DNA from 3 places in the Cytobacillus sp. EB106-05-05-XG126 genome. Region 1 is predicted to be linked to each of the others. Evidence: a T-box and tRNA genes for the amino acid it is inferred to sense, from the RefSeq annotation. Region 1 holds a T-box; the other regions hold tRNA genes.
What was found. The T-box of region 1 lies ahead of argS (arginine--tRNA ligase). A T-box ahead of a tRNA ligase gene usually reads a tRNA of that ligase, here a tRNA-Arg.

Region 1 (6,585 bases):
GAACCTGGTCCAACTTCGGACACAGAGTGGAGAAAAGAGCCAGTCAGAGTCGGAACCTGGTCCAACTTCGGACACAGAAAGGAGAAAGAGGAGCGCCAGAGTCAGAACCCACGCCAACTTCAGACACAGAAAGCAGAAAAGACTAATCCAAAGTCCGAACCAAGCTGCACTTCCAATAAAAGTCCCGCAAAACAAACACCAGCAGACAAAGAAAAAAGGCACTGGAATGACATCCAAAGCCTCCTTTCGTCAAGCGGATCGCCGGCCCTGGCGGTACTCAGCGAATCCCGCCATAAAAAATCCTACGTGCTTAATCGCTTTTTTGCCGCTTTTTTAAATGAAAACTGCGGTATGCTGATACCAATCAGGATCAGCACAATCCCGAAAGTCTGTGCTTCTGATATCCTTTCCCCAAGGATCAGCATAGCGGCAGCAACAGCGGCCGGAAGTTCGGCAGAGCCAACAATCGTGGCAAGCCCTGAATCTAAGTGGGGTGAACCGATTGCAAAGAAGACAATAGGGAAAATAGCGCCGAACAATGCCATCAAGAGGCCGAATTTCCATAGGCCCCCAAGCTGAATGCCGCCGCTTATTAACACGGGACCTGAAACAGCTGCAACCAGCAGAAGTCCGCCAAATGTGATGAAGATGCTCCTCTGGATGGTTGGAATTCCTTTGCCTGCCTTGCCGCTTGCAAAGATGAACACGGCAAATGTAACCGCAGATAATAAGCCATAAATCAGGCCATCCGCTTGAATAGCATGTGACCCGGAATTAATCAGGTTGCTTGCAAATACTGTTCCTATAATAAGCAGGATCGAAGAAATGATTTTTGCTTTGCTGGGCATCTTTCTTTCATATAATGCTTCAAAAAGAATTCCAATCCAGGTGAACTGAAATAAAAGAACAACAGCGATGGAGGCCGGGTTCCGGTCAAGGCTCATTCCATACAGAATGCCTGTTAAGCTTAGGGAGGCGCCGGTCAATAACAAAGCTGCCGCTTGTTTAAGGGTGATTTTCGTTCTTTTGATAAATGGGAAAGAAAGCAATAACAAAAGGAGCCCAATTAAATATTGGCTTCCGGTCAGTTCGGGAACAGTGTGGCCGGCATGAAGTCCCAGTTTAACAATGGATGCCAGAATGCCGTAACTGCATGCGCCCAGAAAAATAAAGAATGAATATTTTAAGTTTGCCATTATGGAGACTCCTTTCCGAAAATAGAAATGAAGCAATCAGGTCAATCATAACACCTTAGAGTGTCCAAAGGGCAAAAAAATTTTCGGCACAAAAATAAGAGCCAGTGATCATTCTCACTGACTCTCTTGCCAAAATTGATTATTCTCCTAAGTAGGCTTGCAGCATCCAAATATGCGTATCCAATTTTTCCATTAACCCGATGGCGAAGTCGGCTGTCACTTGATCTTCCTGTTCCTCGGCAAGCTGGGCTAAAGTGATTAATTGTTCCTTAATATGTTTATAATCCGAAGCAAGAGCTGTAACCATTTCTTCTGCTTTCTTTTCCCCATTAGATTCTTCAAGAGTCGTAATGCTTAGGAATTCCTTTAAGCTTGCTCCAGGTGAACCGCCGATTGCAAGCAGGCGTTCCGCTGCCTCATCGACAACTTCAGCTGCTTCATTATATAATTCTTCGAACTTTTCATGAAGGGTAAAGAAAAGAGGGCCTTTTACAAACCAGTGGTAGCGGTGCAATTTCGTATATAGGACACTCCAGTTAGCAATTTGTACGTTTAATGACTCATGTAATTTTTCCATCATGATTCCTCCTAAGTAATTTATATATTCATTATAACAAATATTAATTTATAATCAATACTTATTTATAATTATTATAAATAAGGAACGTCAGTATAACCGTTGCCAATTATGGTAAAGTGATATAGTACGGATTAATAGCAGAAACAGTTAGTGAGGAATATAAATGGAATATGTTTTCTTTATTATTCTCGGAGCGCTTATCAGTGTGCTCTCGGGTTTTTTTGGGGTAGGCGGAGGATTCATTCTTACTCCAACGCTTATGCTTTTTGGTTTTTCTCCAGTAGAAGCGATCACCACGAGTTTGCTGTTTTCGATTGGAACGTCCCTTTCAGGCATCTCCGCTCATATCAGGCTGAAGAATATAAAGCTTAAGCAGGGGCTGATACTTGGATTAAGCGGAATGGCAGCTACTCAGGCCGCCCACCCATTTGTTCTGTTTCTTGAGAATAAAGGCTGGGACACATGGGCCGTGCCTGTTTTTTATATCATTTTGCTGTCTTATTTTGCTTTGAGCATGCTGAAAAGAAGGGAAAAGTCAGCCAGTGCTGTTCACTCTTCTGAACATTCGCCTTCCATTTTAAAGATGGTGCTGATTGGTTTTTTTGCAGGATTTGTTTCTACAACATTAGGGGTGGGCGGCGGTTTTATTATGGTGCCTTTATCGGTCGCCTATTTAGGATTGATGCCGAAAAATGCGGTAGGAACCAGCTTGTTTGCTGTCATGTTAATCGTATCCGCAGGTTTCCTGTCCTACGTTTCCACTGTCAGCATTGATTATTGGATTGGATTTTCACTCGTAGGAGGAGGGCTTATTGGCTCACAGTTTGGTGCAAAACTTACCTCCTATTTTGAGAACGAAGAAATCACCTATATGCTCGGAGCCTTATATATGGCAACAGTCGCAAGTGTGATTCTGAAATTAATACATTTGAATTATGCCGGTTTAGTGCTGATGGCCATTTTTGTCGGCGGATTTCTAGTAAGAAGTCTTGTGAAAATGCAGAAAGCAAAAGCCCGAATAAAGGCAAAAAGGGAGACGCCATAACGGCTTCTCCTTTTACATTTGGCGGGGCACCTTCATGCCGAGTGTCTGCATTCCATCTGTAAGAACTATGGTGACTGCTTTGACGAGGGCAAGTCTTGCCTGTATGCCGGCATCCTTCTCCAGTATTACTACCTGCCCGTAATATTTGTTGAAGGCCTGGGCCACATCAATCAGAAATTTAGCGAGAACGGAAGGGGAAAGCTGCCTATAAGATTTTCTGATTTTCTCAGGATATTGATAGAGCAGCTTAATAATTTCCCAGCTGTAAGGATCGGATAGCCCATTTACAGCAGATGGTATATCATCTGCCTTGCGGAGCAGGGAATAGGCCCGGGCATTGGTATATTGCAGATAGGGACCTGTTTCTCCTTCAAATGTCAGCATATCTTCAAGGGAAAATTCAATATTGTTCATGCGGTCATTTTTCAGGTCATGGAATAAAATGGCTCCGATGCCGACTGCTTCAGCGACTTCATCTTTATTTTCCAGGCCGGGATTTTTAGCCTCAATGCTGTTCTTTGCGAGAAGAACTGCTTCATCCAGAACCTCCTCTAAAAGGATGACTCTGCCTTTTCTGGTCGACATCTTTTTTCCATCTTTTAAGTAGAGGCCGAACGGGACATGCTTCATACTGTCTGCCCACTCATACCCCATCTTTTTGATCACGCTTTTGACCTGCCTGAAATGGATGCTTTGTTCCTGGCCGACAATATATAAGGAGTGATCAAATTGATAGTTTTCCCTTCTATAAAAAGCTGCAGCCAGATCCCGTGTTGCATAAAGAGTTGCTCCGTCGGATTTTTTGATCAGACATGGAGGCAGGTCTTCATCAGGCAGCAGAACGACCTTTGCACCATCAGACTCAGCCAGCAGATCTTTTGCCATCAGCTCCTCTATGACGGGTGTCATTTTATCGTTATAAAAAGCTTCCCCATTGTATGAGTTGAAATGGATGCCAAGCCTGTCATAAACCCGCTGAAATTCCTTCAATGATTCATCTCTAAACCAATTCCAGAGGGCTTGTGCTTCTTTATTTCCGTTTTCAAGCTCTTTGAACCAGGAACGTGCTTCATCTTCAAGGGATGGATCTGCCTCTGCTTCTTCATGGAACCGTATATATAGGCTGAGCAGCTCCTTGATCGGATGTTCCTTCACTTTATCCGGATTGCCCCACTTTTTATAAGAGGTGATCAGTTTGCCGAATTGAGTGCCCCAATCGCCTAAGTGGTTGATTCTGACCGCTGTGTAACCGCATTTTTCGGCTAGGTTTCCAAGGGCATTTCCAATGACGGTTGATCGCAGATGACCCATGGAAAAAGGCTTTGCGATGTTGGGCGAAGAGAAATCAAGCACGGCGGTTTTTCCTGAACCATCCTTCAGCAGCCCATATTCTTTTCCTTTTTTCAAGATTACTTCCAGTATGTCAGCACCAGCAGCTCCTTTGGAAAAAAAGATATTAATATAGGGCCCGGCAGCTTTCGCTTTTTCAATGTACGGTCCTTTTATCAGGAAAGCAGCCTCTTCAGCAATGGAGGCAGGTGATTTCCTGAATGCTTTTGCCAGTGTAAAACAAGGAAAAGCAAGATCACCATGTACCGGATTCTTTGGTGTTTCGATTAAATCTGATATGGCTTCCTCAGAAAGCTGCACATTCAGCACAGATGCCAGCTGAGCTGCGAATATAGCTTTGAAATCGATCATTTTAAACACACACCCCCTGAAAAATAAAAAAGCCCGCCTCTATATAAAAATAGAGACGAGCTGGATCTGCCCGCGGTACCACTCTGATTGTCCAAAGGACCTCTTGCGAAAGGACGTTTCATTTTATTGAACACATTCCTTTAGGGGTTTGGTAACGGGACTCCCAACCCGGCACAGCCTACTTTTCTTTCAGCTATGCATCTCCGAAGTGCGCTTCACAAATAGGGTTTCCGACAGGCTTGCACCGGCCCTGTCTCGCTTTTAGGAAAGAGCCCTTTGCTACTCTCTTCATCATAGACACTAAATATATTACTGTTATTATACGCGGTTGGAATTATTTTGCAACATAATTTGAATCGGTTGAAAACATATAGTTTTTGTGATGGTAGTGAATGCTGAAAATCAGTCCCATTGCCATCATATTTCCCATAAGTGAGCTTCCGCCATAGCTGATAAATGGAAGCGGAATGCCGGTGATTGGCAGGACCTGTATCGTCATTCCAATATTTTGGAATACATGGAAGGTGATCATGCTGATGACCCCGACGCAAATATAGGTATTAAAAGGATCAGTCGTCTCAAGGCCGGTCTTCGTTAAGTGATAGATAAGCAGAAAGAAAAGGCTAATTACTACACTGGCGCCGAAGAAGCCATATTCCTCGCCAATGACGCTAAAGATAAAATCAGTGTGGGCATCTGGCACATATACCTGCCTGTCGGTAAAGCCTTTACCTGAAATTAATCCCGAGCCGATAGCGAGCATGGAATTATACAGCTGCATACCGGCCCCCTGCTTATGATTGACCGGATCAAGCCAGGAATAAATTCTGCTGAACTGATAGGGGTCAATCCCAAGGTATTTCTCTAAAATCTCCGGTGCTATGATCACCAGATATAGAACCGTTCCTGCTAAAGCACCGAGGACTCCATAAATCGGAACAAGGATTTTCCAGGTGATTCCGGATACCAGGATGATTCCTGCTAATATCGCGATGATGACAAGGGCGGTACCCAAGTCTTCGATAATAATCAATCCTAATGGAAGCAATGTGGCTGCCCCTAGTTTGATTAGGAGAAAAAAGTCCGTTCCGGCTGTCTTAGCCTGATACTTCAGATGATGGTCAGCGATGATTTTGCTGAGGGCGATAATAAGGAACACCTTTACGAATTCTGAAGGCTGCACTGAACCGAGTCCGGGAATGATGTACCACAATGTAGCCCCTTTGCGCTCTGGTGCGATGCTTTCCGGTGCAATGAATAGCCCAACAAGCAATAGGATGCCTAAACCGTATAGCAGCCATGTGAGTCTCCGGATTTGCTCGCTGTCAAAATACATGACAATCCCTACAATGACGGCACCAACAATATAATTTTTGATTTGTGAGATAACAAAATTCCCTTCATATTGATTGGAGGATTGTCCGCTGTAAATCGCAATGCAGCTGATGAGAAAAAACAGCAGCAGAAGAAAACATAATGTCCAATCGAATCGGTCTGAGAATCTACTATTCTGGTTCATTATATACACCTGGTTTCTTTACCTTTTTACATTTTTATCCTATCAGAGAAAAATTAACCTTACAATGGAGAAAGATATTTCATTGAGTTAGACGAAAAAATCACTATGATGGTTTCCTGTGTTTTCAAAAAAACGGGTTTAAAATTTTTTCTCATCGGCAAAGATATTTCCAGATATTTTTGCTACAATAAGAGAATAAAATACTGGAAGTTTGGCAGGCAGTTTCATAAGAAGCTGTCTTTTTATCAATTTGGCTACGGTTCGGAGGTTTCGTCATTGAAAAGAAGGAATCAAACTATTCGTGATCTCATCTACATCCATCTTAATGAACAGGATCAATATGTGATGACTTATGGAATTGAGTTTGCAGAGTTTGCCCAGACTCTTTCAGATTCTATTAATAATTTGCTGCTGTTAAAGCACCGTTATGAACATGGGGACTTTAATAGCCACACGATGTTCGATTATGTGTCAAGGGACAAGCTGGGCAGGTTGGTTGAGGATGATGTATATGGCTATGGCGATTTTTGCTGGATCGACTTCG
Region 2 (8,182 bases), on a different contig from region 1:
TGACACGTTTAGAAAGGTGGGGAATATCTTCTTCAAAGCGGAACGGTGAAGGCAGATCGCGCAAGTCCAGCTTATTCCGCTGTGGATTAATGCGAACCTGGCCGTTTTCCCTGAAAGCAAGACCATGCACATTTTCCATATTCATGGTGCTGTTCAGCTCCGTCAGCAGCTGTTTGAAGGTTTCCTCACCTTCTCCGATCACAATGTAATCAAATTCTTGTATATTGTTCATCCAATCTGCAACATCATAAGTCACTTCTGGTCCTCCGACTACAATATAAATGGAGGGATCAATCTTTTTAATCATCTTAATGACCTTAATGGTTTCCTCGATATTCCATATATAACAGCTGAATCCGATCACATCAGGCTTTTTGCGGACCAGATCTGTAACGATATTCATTACCGGATCTTTAATTGTATATTCGGCTAATTCCACATCGAAATCAGGCTGAGCGTATGCCTTGAGATACCGGATCGCTATATTTGTATGAATATATTTGGCATTAAGCGTACTGGCGATAACTTTCATTTATTTCTGAACTCCCTTGTTAGCAACTTAAACATCATATAATTGTAACATATTTTTGACTGAAAAAAAGGAAGTAAAACATTGACATATGTTAAAGAAGATAAACTATACCAATTATTATAATATTTATAAAAATACAACAATTCGCATTATAACTATAGTAAGATAATAGAAAATAAAATAATTAGCTGGGAGAGGGAATAGAGATGAAGGTAAGTCTTTTTGCAACATGTCTGGTAGATATGTTTCAGGGAAATGCAGGCAAGGCAGCAGTTGAACTGCTCGAGCGGCTGGGGTGTGAAATAGATTTCCCCGAAGCACAGGTCTGCTGCGGCCAGCCTGCCTACAACAGCGGGTATGTGAAGGAATCAAAGGAAGCCATGAAAAGGATGATCACGGCATTTGAACATGCAGAATATGTTGTTTCCCCTTCCGGATCCTGCGCCTATATGTTTCATGAGTATCCGTATGTTTTTAAAGGAGACTCTGTATGGGAACCCAAAGCAAAAAAGCTGGCAGAGAAAACATACGAACTTACTCAATTTATCGTTGAAGTTCTAAACGTGGACGACGTCGGGGCAAGTTTAAAAGGGAAGGCCACCTATCATACATCCTGCCATATGACCCGGCTCCTTGGAGTTAAAGAAGCTCCCATGAGACTATTGAAAAATGTGAAGGGCCTTGAATTTGAAGAGCTTCCAGGCAAAGAGCAATGCTGCGGTTTTGGGGGTACTTTCTCCGTGAAAATGGCACAAATATCGGAACAAATGGTAGATGAAAAGGTTGGGCATATAGAGGAGACTGAAGCGGAAATTCTTATTGGAGCTGATGCAGGGTGCCTGATGAATATTGGAGGCAGGATTGGAAGGCAGGGAAAACCCATAAGAGTTATGCATATTGCTGAAGTGTTGAATTGCCGCTGAGAAATTAATGGACATGCTATGTTACAGGAGGAATAGTTATGGCTATGAAAATAGGAACAAACGACTTTAAGGATCGTGTAGATTCCGGAATAAACAATTCCTTTATGAGAGGGGCAGTGTCAGGTGCACAGGAAAGGCTTCAGACTAGAAGACTTGATGCTGCCGCAGAACTTGGAAATTGGGAAGAATGGCGTTCGCTATCAGAAGAAATTCGCCAGCATGTACTTGAAAATCTTGATTTTTACTTATACCAGCTCAGCGAAAATGTAGCTAAAAGGGGAGGGCACGTTTACTTTGCTGAAACTGCTGAAGAAGCCTCTGCTTATATACGGGAAGTAATTGAAAAGAAGAATGCAAGAAAAGTGGTTAAATCAAAATCAATGGTAACCGAAGAGATTCATTTAAATGCCACATTGGAAGAGGCGGGGTGCCAGGTCATTGAAACAGATTTGGGAGAATACATTCTTCAGGTGGACGACCATGATCCCCCATCACATATTGTGGCGCCTGCCCTTCATAAGAATAAAGAGCAGATTCGGGATGTTTTTACAGAAAAACTAAACTATCAGAACACAGAAAAGCCGGAAGAGCTTGCTTGGCATGCGAGAGAAATGCTTCGCCACGAATACTTAACCGCTGATGTTGGCATTACGGGCTGCAACTTCGCTGTGGCTGAAACAGGTTCAATTACATTAGTGACTAATGAAGGCAATGCAGATCTTGTGACTGCCTTGCCTAAGACACAAATTACGGTAATGGGCATGGAAAGGCTGGTCCCGACTTACGAGGAAATGGAAGTGTTAGTCAGCATGCTGACCAGAAGCGCGGTTGGACAAAAGCTAACGAGTTATATAACTGTTTTGACTGGTCCAAAAGAAGAACTTGATGTTGATGGACCCGAGGAATTCCACCTTGTCATTGTAGACAATGGCCGCTCATCGATATTAGGAGGGGAGTTTCAGTCCATTCTGCAATGTATCCGCTGCGCTGCATGTGTGAATGTTTGTCCAGTGTACAGGCATGTTGGAGGCCATTCCTACGGATCGATTTATTCAGGCCCGATCGGAGCGGTTCTGTCACCCCTTTTAGGCGGCTATGATGATTATAAAGAATTGCCTTATGCATCAACCCTTTGCGGGGCCTGTACAGAAGCATGTCCAGTCAAAATCCCTCTGCATGAGCTGCTTCACAAACACCGGCAGGTAATTGTCGAAAAAGAAGGAAGGGCTCCAATATCGGAAAAGATGACGATGAAGGCCTTTGGACTGGGGGCAGCTTCACCTTCCCTTTATAAATTGGGTTCTAAACTGGCACCGGCAGCCATGAATCCATTTACAGCTGGCGACAAAATTACAAAGGGGCCCGGCCCTTTAAAGGCATGGACAGAAATCAGGGATTTTCCAGCTCCTAATAAAGAAAGATTTCGTGATTGGTTCAACAACCGGCCAAAAGGAGGCGGACAGCAGTGAACGGAACTATTCAGAATCGGGACGCTTTTTTAAATAAAATTGCAGGCAGACTGGGAAGGGAAAAGAGAATTTCCGGAGCTGAAAGGCCAAAGTGGAGCTATAATCCTCAAGACGCCATCTTTAAAGAAGCAGATGCAGATGAGCTTCTTGAAGCTTTAAAAACACAGTGCACGAAAATTCACACTGACCTTCTTGTAACAAAAGCCGCCAATTTGCCGGATACTCTTAAAGAGATTGCAGCCCAGTACGGAGGCGGTCCAGTAGTAACCTGGAAGGATGACCGTTATAGACAGTTTGGGCTTACGCAGCTATTTGAGGAAATTTGGCCAAAAGAGAATGTGGAAGTATATGAATGGGATTATTCTGCTGGAGAAACTAATGTTGATTACGCAGAAAAGGCAAATATCGGCATCACCATCAGTGAAATTACTCTGGCTGAATCCGGAACAGCAGTCCTGTTCAGCAGCAGAGACCATGGACGGTCAGTCAGTTTTCTGCCTGCTGCTTCCATTATCCTTATTCCGAAAAGCACCCTGGTTCCGCGCATGACACAGGCTGCAAGGATCATCAGGGAAAGAGTAAGCAGAGGGGAGCTGGCTCCTTCATGCATTAATTTCATAACCGGACCAAGCAATTCAGCAGATATTGAGATGAACCTCGTTGTGGGAGTCCATGGGCCTGTAAAGGCTGCTTATATTGTTATAGATGATTTATAATGCCTGAGCACCTGGCATCATAAGAACGAGAAAAAACGCCAAACTTTTGTTGGCGTTTTTTTGCAGCGTCCCAAGCGAGATTCGAACTCACGACCTACAGCTTAGGAGGCTTCAGCTTATATGGCTGGGTTAGCCTCTTTATATGTACAAACCAATAAATCTAAAAATGAAAGTAAAATGAATGAAAAAATATGGAAATTTATGGAAGAAAATGATAGAGTTGAAGAGTACTTAATTCTCAAGCCCGATATGCTATTAAAAGAAGAATAGGAGATTGTAATGAAAAAATTTGTTACCATTGTATTGACATTTGTTATGCTTTTCTCTATCCTGTCCCCTACTATTTCAGGAGCAGAGACATCAGAAGTTATTGTAGATGAAGGATTAGTATTAGAAGATACTGTAGTAGAAGAAATAACTGAAACTACAGGAATTGATGTAACAGGGCAAGATTTAACTACATATGAAGAAGATTTTGACTTTCTAGTAAACGACCCTATTTTTATGGAGATGGAAGAACATTTTATCCTTACTGATCAAGATGTTTCTATTGAAGATAACAGTGTAAGCGGTCAGTGGATTCCTGTTGCAGCTGCTGCAATTCGACTTCTTACATCGAAAGTTGGTAAAAAAGGAATGGAAAAGGGGTGGGCATTAGCAAGACCGTATGTAAAGAAGTTTGTAGATGCACCATCAAAGTATGACTTGGATGGTCCTGGTAGCGGGGGAAGAATTATTCAGCTAAGGAAGAAAGGCTCAACTACTTTATTCAGGCTTGATTATGCCCCAATAAAACATGGCAGAGATCCTGTACTTCACTACCATGTACCACCTAATTTAAAAGATCATCATGTAATTAAATTCTAAAGGGTAGGGATAATATGATTTTTGATGACAGATACCATTTACATGTAGGTTATTATGAAGATGGACATGATATAGAAGGTATTTTTATGAAAGAGAAAAACGGAGAGAAATGGTGCCTGTTTTTCGATAATGATTATTATAAAAAAATTCTTAATAATAAGGATTATAAGTTTTATGAGGGCTTTGGTCTACTCGTAAGAGAGTATCATATTAATGATGATTTGACTTTTGAAAAAGGTTCACAACTACTTAAGGATTTTTTAATAGAGGAAAACGTCATATAAAATCTTTAACTGCATCTCGGAAATGAGTATTAAGTACATTTACATTTTCTGTATAATTGATCCTAACTGAAAAGACTGACACCTATATAAAGGTGACAGTCTTTTTCTTATATTACTAACATAAAATTAGATAATTATTTAACTTTAAAGTTATGTTTAAATTTTGATGTGTTGACGAACTGTTGACGAAAAAAGTCAATAACGGTCCTTTTTAAACTTGTAGGAACAAACTTTATTCCTTCTGAAACCTTGACATATAAGAGATTTTCCATAATAACTTTATTGATTCCGTGACTGTTTGCCACTTTGACAGGGTAGAATTCACTGATTTGAAGTTGCCTGAATAGAGGTATGAAATTATAAATAAAATCGATTCGACCCCAAACCGACCCCAAACTAGGAGTTTTAAAGATTATGGATAAACAAATCGAATAAAATAAAAAGCGCGAACCCCCTTGATATACATGGGTTTCGCGCTTTTCTTTTGTAGCGTCCCAGGCGAGATTCGAACTCACGACCTACAGCTTAGGAGGCTGTCGCTCTATCCAGCTGAGCTACTGAGACATGTTGGAATAATTAAATTGGTTGCAGTACAAATATGATTAGCATATCCTGTTTCTTCCTCTGCAAGCCTATACAAGGAGCAAATGCGTCGAAACAAAGCTGCAGAGATGTATTTCAGTGAAGTTTACTCTTAGCTGAGCTACTGAGACATGATGGCATAATTAAATTGGTAACACAGTTACTTATTATAACCGCATAATCAAAAATGGTCAATGGTTATGCCTAACAGTAAAAACCGGCCAATAATACATGACCGGCTTCCGATCTAACTAGTTAGTTTTTTACGATAAAATCTTGCATAAGCCCTTGATCTATCTTTCAGCTTCTTTAGCTGTGAAGTCTTCAGTTCAATGATTGGCTGTGCAAATGAAGTAATCAATTTGCTTGAGAGAAGCAAGGTCAGCAGCAGCGATATACCGGCAAGCAGCAGAAAGTTTTCAGGTTTAGTGAAGAAACCCTGTACTTCACTTTCTCTGAATACCCGTACAAAGAACCCGTGAAGCAGATATACATAAAGTGTATTCTTTCCTAAATTAGTAAAGAAATATTGTTTGCGCGGCACAAAAGCAAAGAAGCTAAATACCATGATCAAGCTTAGGATATAAAAGCCCAATCTCGTAAAGACTGCTCCAATGGATGCTGCCCCCATTTCTGTATATGGCTTCGATCCAAGCAGCCATTTGTAATCCACTTCAGGGTAAAGGTAAAAGCCGATAAAGACGACAGCAAAAATAGCAAATGCACTAATCCTGAACTTCGGCTGGAATAGAGCATATAAATGCTCTTTCTTTAAATAATATCCCAATAAAAATAAAGGGAAGAAGACAAACGTCCTTGATAAACTTAAATAGTTTGAAATCCAATCAGCATATCCGACAGCAAGCCCTATGATAAAAGCAGCTGCCAGGGAGTAAACCGCTTTATACTTTGCGAAGAATAAAAGCATGATATTCCAGCAGAACATGCTGATCAGGAACCATAATGACCAATGCGGGTTAAAAGGATCCAGCTCAAAGGTGCCTTTATTATATAAAAAGTAATAAAAAACAGAATAAATAACCTGGAAAATGATATATGGCAGTATAAGTTTTTTGGCAATTTTCTTTATATAGCCTTTTTTATAAAAGCCTTTTGCAAAAAAACCGGATACCAATATAAATGCCGGCATATGGAACGTATAAATCACTTTATATACTGTATAAATTGTCTCATTATCTTCAATAAAAGAGCGGAGCAAATGCCCGAAAACGACAAAGAAGATCAGGATAAACTTAGCATTGTCGAAGTAATAGTCACGTTGTTTCATATGTCCTCCTCTATTAAAGACCCCCAAAAAAATACTCTATCTGTCTTTACCCACTTTAACATGAAGCAAACTTCATTTCTCGTGTAAATAGGAGGTTTTATTTACAGAAAAAGTAAATTAAAAATTTTTTTTAAATGGCTGTAACATACTAATTAAAACTCTGTTGTATAAAAAAATCGGCCAACCAACTCATATATTATAAGGATGAAAATACCTTTTGCAAGCCTGTTTCAAAATTTTTGAGCTGATTGTCACTTTTGTTTCAGATAAATGGTAGCAGTACGTATAGTCTGCCAAGCCATAAATAGATGCACTCCCTAGGAAAGAAATCCTAATGGGAATAGCCCGGAGAATTGCCAGTTAAAAATAAATTGGAAAAATAATCTTCAAATGTCTTTTTTGTTCTATTATAATGAATTGAAAGAATAGTAAAAAAGAATTAGGAATTAATCTAGTTCAATTGTTGCAGCCGGTTAAATCACAAAGGGGGAAGTATATTGAAAGGGGTAAGGAAATTCATATCAGGAAAGAAGGAACGAAAAGCTTCATCAAAGTCTAAAAAGCCTGATATAGGCAAGTTTTTTAATAAAATGGCCGGCACAAGCTGGTGGAAGAACCTGAAGCTTGGACAGAAATATGGGGTCGCGCTTTTTGTGACCATTGGTCTATTCACAGTTTCAACCGTCCTTACTTTTTTTCTGCTTACAATTGCCAATTCAAAAATGGAGACTGTTAGGGATTCAGGAGAAAAAGCCATTAAAATTACTGAATCAGCGGTCACATTCCATCATAAAGGGAGCACGATTGGAAACTTTATCATTGACTCCAATCCAAAACATTTAAAGACATTTGACCAGCTGACAGAGGAATTTAATAAATTAAAGAAGGAAATTTCTCCGGATCTTAGAAATACAAAATCCAAAGATCTTTTTAAGCAAATTGATGAAAATGATCAAAAAATCACCAGTTTATTTCATGATGTCATTGAGCCAAAAGTCAAACTTCAGCATGAAAGAGAATATAGGCTTGGGAAATTGCAGGCAGATAATATTATTTCTGAAACGGTTGAGAAATTGAATACCCTTAGCAGCATGATGAAAGAGGATCAGCAAAAAGCTGTATCTTCTGCTAAATCCAGTCTGATCCTAACTTTGATAGCACTTGGCATTTCAATCATCGTTTCCGCTTTTCTTGGAGTCGCAAGTATTGTTTTTATAGGACGTATTATTTCAAAAAAGTTAACTTCAATCGTACAGTTCTCAAATGAAATTGCAAAAGGAAGCCTCAATGCAGATTCAGTAGTATATGAGGGTAATGATGAAGTGGCACAGCTTAGCAGAGCCATGAATTCCATGAAAGAAAAACTGCAGACTATGATTCAGGAAATTAATGCAGTTTCTGGATATGTTACAGAAAGAAGCGGAGAACTGAATATTGCGGCAAATGAAGTAAAAGCAGCCAGTCAGCAGGTTGCTTCAACCATGCAGGAGCTTTCAGGAGGGGCTGAAGATCAGGCTGGAT
Region 3 (8,182 bases), on a different contig from region 1:
CGGTCCTGTTACAGAGCTTCTTCCTAATGACTTCCGAGCAGTCCTTCCGGCTGATACAAAAGTTTCTGTAAATATTAAAGATAAAGTGGCAACCGTCGATTTTTCAAAAGAATTTCAGGAATATGCTAAGGAAGATGAAAAGAAAATTCTCCAATCCGTTACCTGGACACTTACACAATTTGATTCCATTGATAAAGTTAAGCTGACATTAAACGGACATGAATTAAAAGAGATGCCTGTGAATGGCACTCCGGTCAGTTCGGCGTTAACGAGAGCCAATGGAATAAACATGGATACAACGGAAGTAGTGGATATCACGAATACGAAGCCGGTGACCGTTTATTATCTGGGCGGGGATGAAGAAAACTATTATTATGTGCCTGTTACCAAGCGTGTAAGCAATGATATGGACAATAAAGTTGAAGCGGTTGTATCCGAACTGATAAAGGGGCCGAACTATGCATCCAATCTGGTGACAGACTTCCTTCCGGATGTAGAGCTGCTTGAAGCTCCAAAAATTGAAGAAGGAAAAGTCACATTAAACTTTAATGAGAATGTTTTCAGCAGCTTCGAAGAGAGAATGATTTCCAAGCACTTGCTGAATGCACTCGTTCTTTCACTGACAGAACAAAAGGGTATAGAAAGCGTGGCGGTCACTGTCGATGGCAAAGCAGAGATTGTCAATGAGGATGGCCAAAAACTATCCGAGCCTGTAACCCGCCCTGAAAATGTGAATACAGGAAGTTTTTAATATAGCAGATTTTGTTATACTATATAGTAACAGGAAAAAGAGGTTGGCATATAATGCCGCCTCTTCTTTGTTGGTAAAATAGGCATGCCAATATTACTGGGCAAATGCCCAGGTTCAATATAAGCAAATGAAGGGGGAAATCGCTTATGCGCGCAGATGGACGTGAACCAAAGCAGCTTAGGCCAATACATATTGAAACTGATTATTTAAAGCATCCTGAGGGCTCTGTACTCATTACAGTGGGAGACACGAAGGTGATTTGTACAGCAAGCATTGATGAAAGGGTCCCGCCTTTTATGAGAGGACAGGGGAAGGGCTGGATAACAGCTGAATATTCCATGCTGCCGAGGGCTACAGAACAGAGAAATATCAGGGAATCAGCAAAAGGAAAAATTTCAGGGAGAACAATGGAAATTCAGCGCCTGATCGGCCGTGCACTCCGGGCAGTAGTAGATCTTGATGCGCTTGGCGAAAGAACGCTATGGCTTGATTGCGACGTAATACAGGCTGATGGGGGGACACGGACAGCTTCCATTACAGGAGCTTTTATTGCAATGGCACAGGCGATGGATAAGCTTTACAGCAGCAAGAAGCTTCCAAGCTATCCAATCAATGATTTCCTTGCGGCCACAAGCGTGGGGATTCTTACTGACAAGCAGGCTGTTGTGGATTTGAATTATATTGAAGACTCCTCTGCTGAAGTGGATATGAATGTCGTCATGACCGGGAGCGGGGAGTTTGTAGAGCTTCAGGGAACCGGAGAAGAAGCGACTTTCTCTTATGGACAGCTGCAGGAAATGCTTGGTGCTGCACAGGAAGGGATATCAGAGCTGCTTGAACTTCAGAAATCGGCACTTGGAGAGAATATCTCAGGAAGCATTCAAAGCAAAAGAGAAAAGCTTGCGGGGAGGGCATAATATGCAGGAAGTCATAATAGCTACTAAAAACGCAGGCAAAGCGAGAGAGTTTGAGAGAATGTTCAAGCCTCTTGGCTATCAAGTAAAAACCCTTCTGGACTACCCAGATTTTCAGGATGTTGAGGAGACAGGCAGCACGTTTGAAGAGAATGCCATTCTTAAAGCGGAAGCCGTGTCTAAAGCTTTTGGAAGAATGGTCATTGCCGATGATTCAGGGTTGATCATTGATGCGCTTGGAGGGAAGCCGGGCATCTATTCCGCCCGCTATGCAGGCGAGGGAAAAAACGATCAGAAAAATATGGAAAAAGTTCTCGATGAGCTCGAAAGCATTCCGGATGATAAGCGCCAGGCGCGGTTTTATTGCGCGCTCGCAATCGCTGCTCCCGGAAAAAGGACTGAAACAGTTGCAGGAACTTGTGAAGGCCGTATCTTAAGAGAAAAAAGAGGGACTTATGGATTTGGCTATGATCCTATTTTCTATTCAGAAGAAAAAGGCAAGGCAATGGCAGAATTAATGCCGGAGGAAAAAAGCGAAATCAGCCATAGGGCGAATGCTCTCCAAAAGCTGGAGGAGCTGCTTCCTTCTTTCCTGGCCGGAGCAGAAAACTCATGAAAGTTCTGATTGTCAGTGATAGTCATGGGTTAACCTCAGAACTCAGCCAAATTCGTGAAATACATCCTGATATGGATATAATGATTCACTGCGGAGATTCGGAACTTCAGGCAGATGATGAATCACTAAAGGGCTACGCTGCAGTAAGAGGAAATTGTGATTTTGACGCAGATTTTCCGGAGGACAGAATAGAAGAGGCTGGAGGATTCCGCTTTTTCGTCACACACGGTCATAAATATTCCGTTAAGTCCACTTTAATGAATCTGTCATACAGGGCACGTGAATTGAAGGCAGATATCGTATGTTTTGGCCATTCACATAGTCTGGGAGCAGAAATGTCTGAGGGGATATTGTTTATCAATCCTGGAAGCATTAGGCTCCCCAGAGGCAGGAATGAACGGACATATGTCATACTGGAAAACAGGGGAAAAGATGTTACACTGGATGTGTATGACTTTTCTAATGGAAAGATTCCTGATCTGACACAAAAATTTTCACTGGTAAAAAGATATTAATTTGAATATAATAATTGAGGGAAGCCCGGTCTTCCCTCAATAATAAAAAAATATTTTACAAAGTGTTGACTTCTTAACATTTGTTTAATATAATAAATCTTGTCGTTAAGTTAATACATCTCAATCACGAAAATAATATCAAAATGTCCCAGTAGCTCAGCCGGATAGAGCAACGGCCTTCTAAGCCGTCGGTCGGGAGTTCGAATCTCTCCTGGGACGCCATTTACACATCTGGAAACACTACATATCTTACCGAATTTTTACTCACCTTTTTTGGTGGGTTTTTTTGTTTTAATTTTTAATGGCAGCAACCTGCCAGTTGTTTTTAAATTGCCTCTATAAACCTCATCAGATGTTTTTATCTCCCTTATCAAAAAAATATAAAAAAAATTTTGTCATATGAAATGTGAATATATCAACAATGTAAGCGGATACACGATAACAGATTAATCTAAATTATCAAATAATTCATTAAAAGGGTGTTGACGGCTGATAAAAATGGGCGTAAGATAGTCCTCAATATAAGAAATTTACACCAACAACTATAAACTTCATCCAAGTGAAATTTATCTCGCAATATGAAAATTTGGTTTTTTTTAATCTATTAATTCAATGGTTTAAAGCGTTATTGTGTTGAGGTTAAATCTCTGAATAGGAAAAGCGTAGAAGAGGATAAGTAGTTTTATGACAGGCATTCACAGAGAGCCGGATCTGCTGAAACCCGGTAATGCCCTCTTAAAATGAACTCACCTCTGAGCGCAGTCCTGAAAGTGTATCGACTAGGGGCTGCCGGGTGTTCTTCACCCGTTATCAAAACGAACAGCACATCGCTGTTCATGAGTGCACGCATCATAAGCGTGAATCAGGGTGGTACCGTGGAACAGGTGATCAAAGCCTTTTCATCCCTTATACCTACAATCGTTAGGTTTCTTTAGGGGTGGAAGGGCTTTTTATATTGGAGTTTAAAAACATGAGGAGGTTATCAACAAATGCTGCAGGAAGCTGCCTTAACAGAAACAAAAACGGAGACATATCCTGTCACCGGCGCTGATCTGTTATTAAAAGCCTTGGAGAAAGAAAATGTTGAAGTGATTTTTGGTTATCCTGGAGGAGCTGTTCTTCCACTTTACGACAAGCTGTATCATTCAAAGATTCTTCATGTGCTGCCGCGCCATGAACAGGGAGGAATTCATGCTGCTGAAGGGTATGCCCGGATATCTGGAAAGCCTGGTGTTGTAATTGCCACTTCAGGACCAGGAGCCACTAATATTGTTACCGGTCTTGCAGACGCAATGATGGATTCACTTCCGCTGATTGTATTTACAGGCCAGGTAGCAACGGGAGTCATTGGGTCAGATGCCTTTCAGGAGGCAGATATCCTGGGGATAACCACTCCAATTACAAAATACAATTATCAGGTCCGCAGCATTGAAGATATTCCGAGAATCGTTAAAGAAGCTTTTTATATAGCTTCAACCGGCAGGCCAGGACCAGTGCTGATTGATATCCCTAAAGACATCGCTGCAGGAGTTTCGAATCAGCCAGAGAAAGAAACGGAAGTGAATCTGCCGGGGTATCAGCCGACATTAAAACCAAATTACCTTCAAATAAGAAAATTAACAGAAGCAGTCAGCAGATCGAAAAAGCCTGTCATCCTGGCTGGTGCCGGCGTGCTTCATGGAAGAGCATCCCAAGAGTTAAAAGATTACGCAGAGCAGCAGCAAATACCTGTTATCCACACACTTCTGGGCCTCGGCGGATTTCCTGCCAGTCATCCATTGTTCATCGGTATGGCAGGTATGCACGGCTGTTATGCAGCCAATATGGGACTTACAGAATGTGATTTGCTGATAAATATTGGAGCCCGTTTTGATGACAGATTAACAGGGAATTTACAGCATTTTGCACCACATGCAACAGTCGCCCATATTGATATTGACCCCGCTGAAATCGGCAAAAATGTTCCAACGTCCATCCCGATTGTGGCAGATGCAAAAGAAGCTCTTGAGCAGCTGATTCTGCAGGATGGAAAGCCGCCGGCCCATAAAGAATGGCTGGAAACCATTTTGAGGTGGCAGGAGGAATATCCATATTACTATGATAAAGAATCCGGACGTCTGAAACCCCAGCAAGTAATGGAAATGCTTCATTCAAAAACGGAAGGCAATGCCATCGTTGTAACAGATGTGGGACAGCATCAAATGTGGGCAGCCCAATACTATCGCTTTAATAAAGCAGACAGATGGGTGACATCAGGAGGACTTGGAACAATGGGATTTGGTTTCCCTGCTAGCATTGGAGCTCAGCTGGCTGATCCGGAAGCATGCGTACTCGCCATTTGCGGAGATGGAGGATTCCAAATGTCAACACAGGAGCTTGCTATCATTCAGGAAATGAATCTCCCGGTGAAAATTATTATTTTTAATAATATGGCCCTTGGCATGGTCCGGCAGTGGCAGGAGATTTTTTATGAATCCCGGTTCTCTCATAGTAAAATCCCGGTACAGCCATCTTTCGTTAAATTGGCAGAAGCCTACGGGATAAAAGGATATGTCATCCAATCTAAAGCAGAGGCTGAAGAAGTATTGGATGAGGTGCTTCATAACCGTGAACCAGTGCTTATTGATTTCAGGGTTGATCCGGATGAAAACGTGTATCCGATGATTGCACCAGGAAAAGGACTTCATGAAATGGCAGGTGTAAAACCATGAAACGAATCATATGCCTGACTGTTATGAATCGGCCGGGTGTTCTAAACAGAATTACTAATCTATTTTCAAAAAGAAACTTTAATATTGAAAGCATTTCAGTCGGCCTGTCTGAACATGAAGGGATGTCGCGAATCACATGTGTGGTCCATGTTGAGGACTCCGGTGCCAGCGAACAAATTACAAAGCAGCTGAACAAGCAAATCGACGTGATAAAAGTAACGGATATCACGGATCAGTCGATTGTCGCAAGAGAGCTTGCCCTTATTAAAGTTCAGGCAGTCCCATATACAAGAAATGAGATTTACTCTTTAATTGAACCTTTCAGAGCTTCTGTGATAGATGTCAGCAAGGATAGCATGACCGTTCAGATTACAGGTGAATCTGATAAGGTTGAAGCCTTCATTGAACTCATTAAACCATATGGAATCAAAGAGCTTGCCAGGACGGGAACAACGGCCTTTCCAAGAGGAACACAGCGTACTTCCCAGCAGTCCAAGTCATACTCTATTGTTTAAAAAAACCATTATTAATATAAAAAACTTATTCGGAGAGGGAGATAAAACATGGCGAAAATGTATTATAACGGAGATGCAAATGCAGCGTATTTAAACGGAAAGAAGGTAGCGGTCATCGGATATGGATCCCAAGGACATGCACATGCGTTAAATATGAGGGACAGCGGGGTTGAGGTTGTCATCGGCCTGCGGAAAGGGAAGTCATGGGAAAAAGCAGAAGAAGACGGTTTCCAGGTATATCCGGTCGGTGAGGCAGCTGCTCAATCTGATGTAGTGATGATCTTATTGCCGGATGAACTCCAGCCAAAGGTATACAAGGAAGAAATCGAACCCAATCTATCAAGCCAGGCATTAATGTTTGCCCATGGATTTAATATTCATTTTAATCAGATCGTGCCTCCAAAAGAATGTGATGTACTGCTTGTAGCACCGAAAGGACCAGGCCATTTAGTCAGAAGAACATATGAACAGGATGCAGGTGTTCCAGCCTTGTTTGCAGTCCATCAGGACGTTACAGGGGAAGCAAAGGAACTGGCCCTTGCTTACGCTAAAGCCATTGGATCTCTACGTGCAGGTGCGCTGGAAACAACTTTTAAAGAAGAAACCGAGACAGATTTGTTTGGCGAACAGGCAGTGTTGTGCGGAGGGCTGACTTCATTGGTGAAAGCAGGATTTGAGACTCTGACAGAAGCAGGCTATCAGCCGGAACTGGCATACTTTGAATGTTTACATGAACTAAAACTCATTGTTGACCTTATGTATGAAGGCGGCCTTGAAGGAATGCGCTATTCCATCTCAGATACAGCTCAATGGGGAGATTTTGTCAGCGGCCCACGGGTAGTTGACGCAAGAGTGAAAGAAGAAATGAAGGCAGTGCTGAAAGATATCCAGGAAGGGAATTTTGCAAAAGGGTGGATTTTGGAGAACCAGGCAAATAGACCGGTATTCAATGCCGTAAATCAGAGAGAAAATGAGCACCCGATCGAGCAGGTGGGAAGAGAACTCCGTAAAATGATGCCGTTTGTTAATAGCAGCAAGAAGAAAGAAGTGGTCGTAAGTGGCAATAATTAAAATATTTGATACTACATTAAGAGATGGCGAGCAATCTGCCGGTGTAAATCTTAATTTCTCGGAAAAATTAGAAATTGCCAGGCAGCTGGAGCGTTTGAACGTTGATATTATTGAGGCAGGTTTCCCGGCAGCGTCGAAAGGGGATTTTGCATCCGTACAGAATATTGCCCAGACGATTAAGAATTGCTCGGTCACAGGATTGGCAAGAGCAGTTATCTCTGATATAGATGCTGCATGGGGAGCTTTAAAGGATGGAGCTGAGCCAAGGATACATACATTCCTGGCAACCTCTCCAATCCACAGGCAGTATAAGTTAAGGAAGACGAAAGAAGAAGTGGTTGAAACAGCAGTTGAAACTGTTAAGTATGCTGCTTCCAAATTCCCGATCGTCCAATGGTCTGCAGAGGATGCTACCAGGACAGAACTGCCTTTTCTTGCAGAAATCATTGAAAAAGTCATCCAGGCCGGTGCAGGAATCATTAACATACCGGACACAGTTGGATACACAACACCACAGGAGTACGGTGAAATTTTCCAATATTTAAGAAATCATGTTCCTTCTATTGATAAAGTATCCTTGTCAGCACATTGCCATGATGACTTGGGAATGGCCATAGCAAATTCCCTGTCAGCTATAAAAAATGGAGCAACACAGATTGAGGGCACAATTAATGGAATTGGTGAAAGAGCCGGGAATGCGGCACTTGAGGAGCTGGCAGTAGCCCTTTATATCCGAAATGATCATTATCAGGCTTCAACCCGTCTGAATCTTCAGGAAATCAGCAGAACGAGCAGTTTGGTCAGCAAGCTGACAGGTATGGTGGTACCAGCCAACAAAGCAATTGTTGGCAGGAATGCTTTTGCACATGAATCAGGAATACACCAGGATGGGGTATTGAAGGAAAAAACAACGTATGAAATTATTTCCCCTGACCTAGTCGGTTTCCAATCCAATTCCATGGTGCTTGGAAAACATTCCGGACGCCATGCATTTAAAAACCGCCTGAGTGAACTGGGGCTTGAAGTAGCAGATGAAGAAGCAAACCGGCTTTTCACAGTTTTTAAAGATTTGGCCGACCGCAAAAAAGA

Region 2: it encodes a tRNA-Arg, which carries the amino acid that the T-box ahead of argS (arginine--tRNA ligase) is inferred to sense. The anticodon was not compared.
Region 3: it encodes a tRNA-Arg, which carries the amino acid that the T-box ahead of argS (arginine--tRNA ligase) is inferred to sense. The anticodon was not compared.

Annotation. Positions count from the first base shown of each region.
Region 1 covers NZ_JBYTDU010000010.1:40,990-47,574, reverse strand. Annotated here, with positions in the region: gene AC3WTL_RS20205 (EamA family transporter) at 303-1,196, opposite strand; gene AC3WTL_RS20200 (Dps family protein) at 1,336-1,773, opposite strand; gene AC3WTL_RS20195 (sulfite exporter TauE/SafE family protein) at 1,940-2,821, shown strand; gene argS (arginine--tRNA ligase) at 2,834-4,519, opposite strand; T-box leader at 4,571-4,826, opposite strand; gene AC3WTL_RS20185 (FtsW/RodA/SpoVE family cell cycle protein) at 4,857-6,041, opposite strand; gene AC3WTL_RS20180 (hypothetical protein) at 6,318-6,585, shown strand, end outside.
Region 2 covers NZ_JBYTDU010000001.1:1,811,805-1,819,986, reverse strand. Annotated here, with positions in the region: gene AC3WTL_RS09030 (B12-binding domain-containing radical SAM protein) at 1-532, opposite strand, end outside; gene AC3WTL_RS09025 ((Fe-S)-binding protein) at 739-1,455, shown strand; gene AC3WTL_RS09020 (LutB/LldF family L-lactate oxidation iron-sulfur protein) at 1,494-2,924, shown strand; gene AC3WTL_RS09015 (LutC/YkgG family protein) at 2,921-3,640, shown strand; gene AC3WTL_RS09010 (hypothetical protein) at 3,761-3,910, shown strand; gene AC3WTL_RS09005 (hypothetical protein) at 3,920-4,507, shown strand; gene AC3WTL_RS09000 (DUF3986 family protein) at 4,522-4,791, shown strand; tRNA gene AC3WTL_RS08995 (tRNA-Arg) at 5,282-5,355, opposite strand; gene AC3WTL_RS08990 (acyltransferase family protein) at 5,621-6,661, opposite strand; gene AC3WTL_RS08985 (methyl-accepting chemotaxis protein) at 7,159-8,182, shown strand, end outside.
Region 3 covers NZ_JBYTDU010000002.1:202,751-210,932, forward strand. Annotated here, with positions in the region: gene AC3WTL_RS11430 (GerMN domain-containing protein) at 1-751, shown strand, start outside; gene rph (ribonuclease PH) at 898-1,668, shown strand; gene AC3WTL_RS11440 (XTP/dITP diphosphatase) at 1,670-2,281, shown strand; gene AC3WTL_RS11445 (metallophosphoesterase) at 2,278-2,796, shown strand; tRNA gene AC3WTL_RS11450 (tRNA-Arg) at 2,942-3,018, shown strand; T-box leader at 3,451-3,706, shown strand; gene ilvB (acetolactate synthase large subunit) at 3,786-5,507, shown strand; gene ilvN (acetolactate synthase small subunit) at 5,504-6,022, shown strand; gene ilvC (ketol-acid reductoisomerase) at 6,071-7,093, shown strand; gene AC3WTL_RS11470 (2-isopropylmalate synthase) at 7,080-8,182, shown strand, end outside.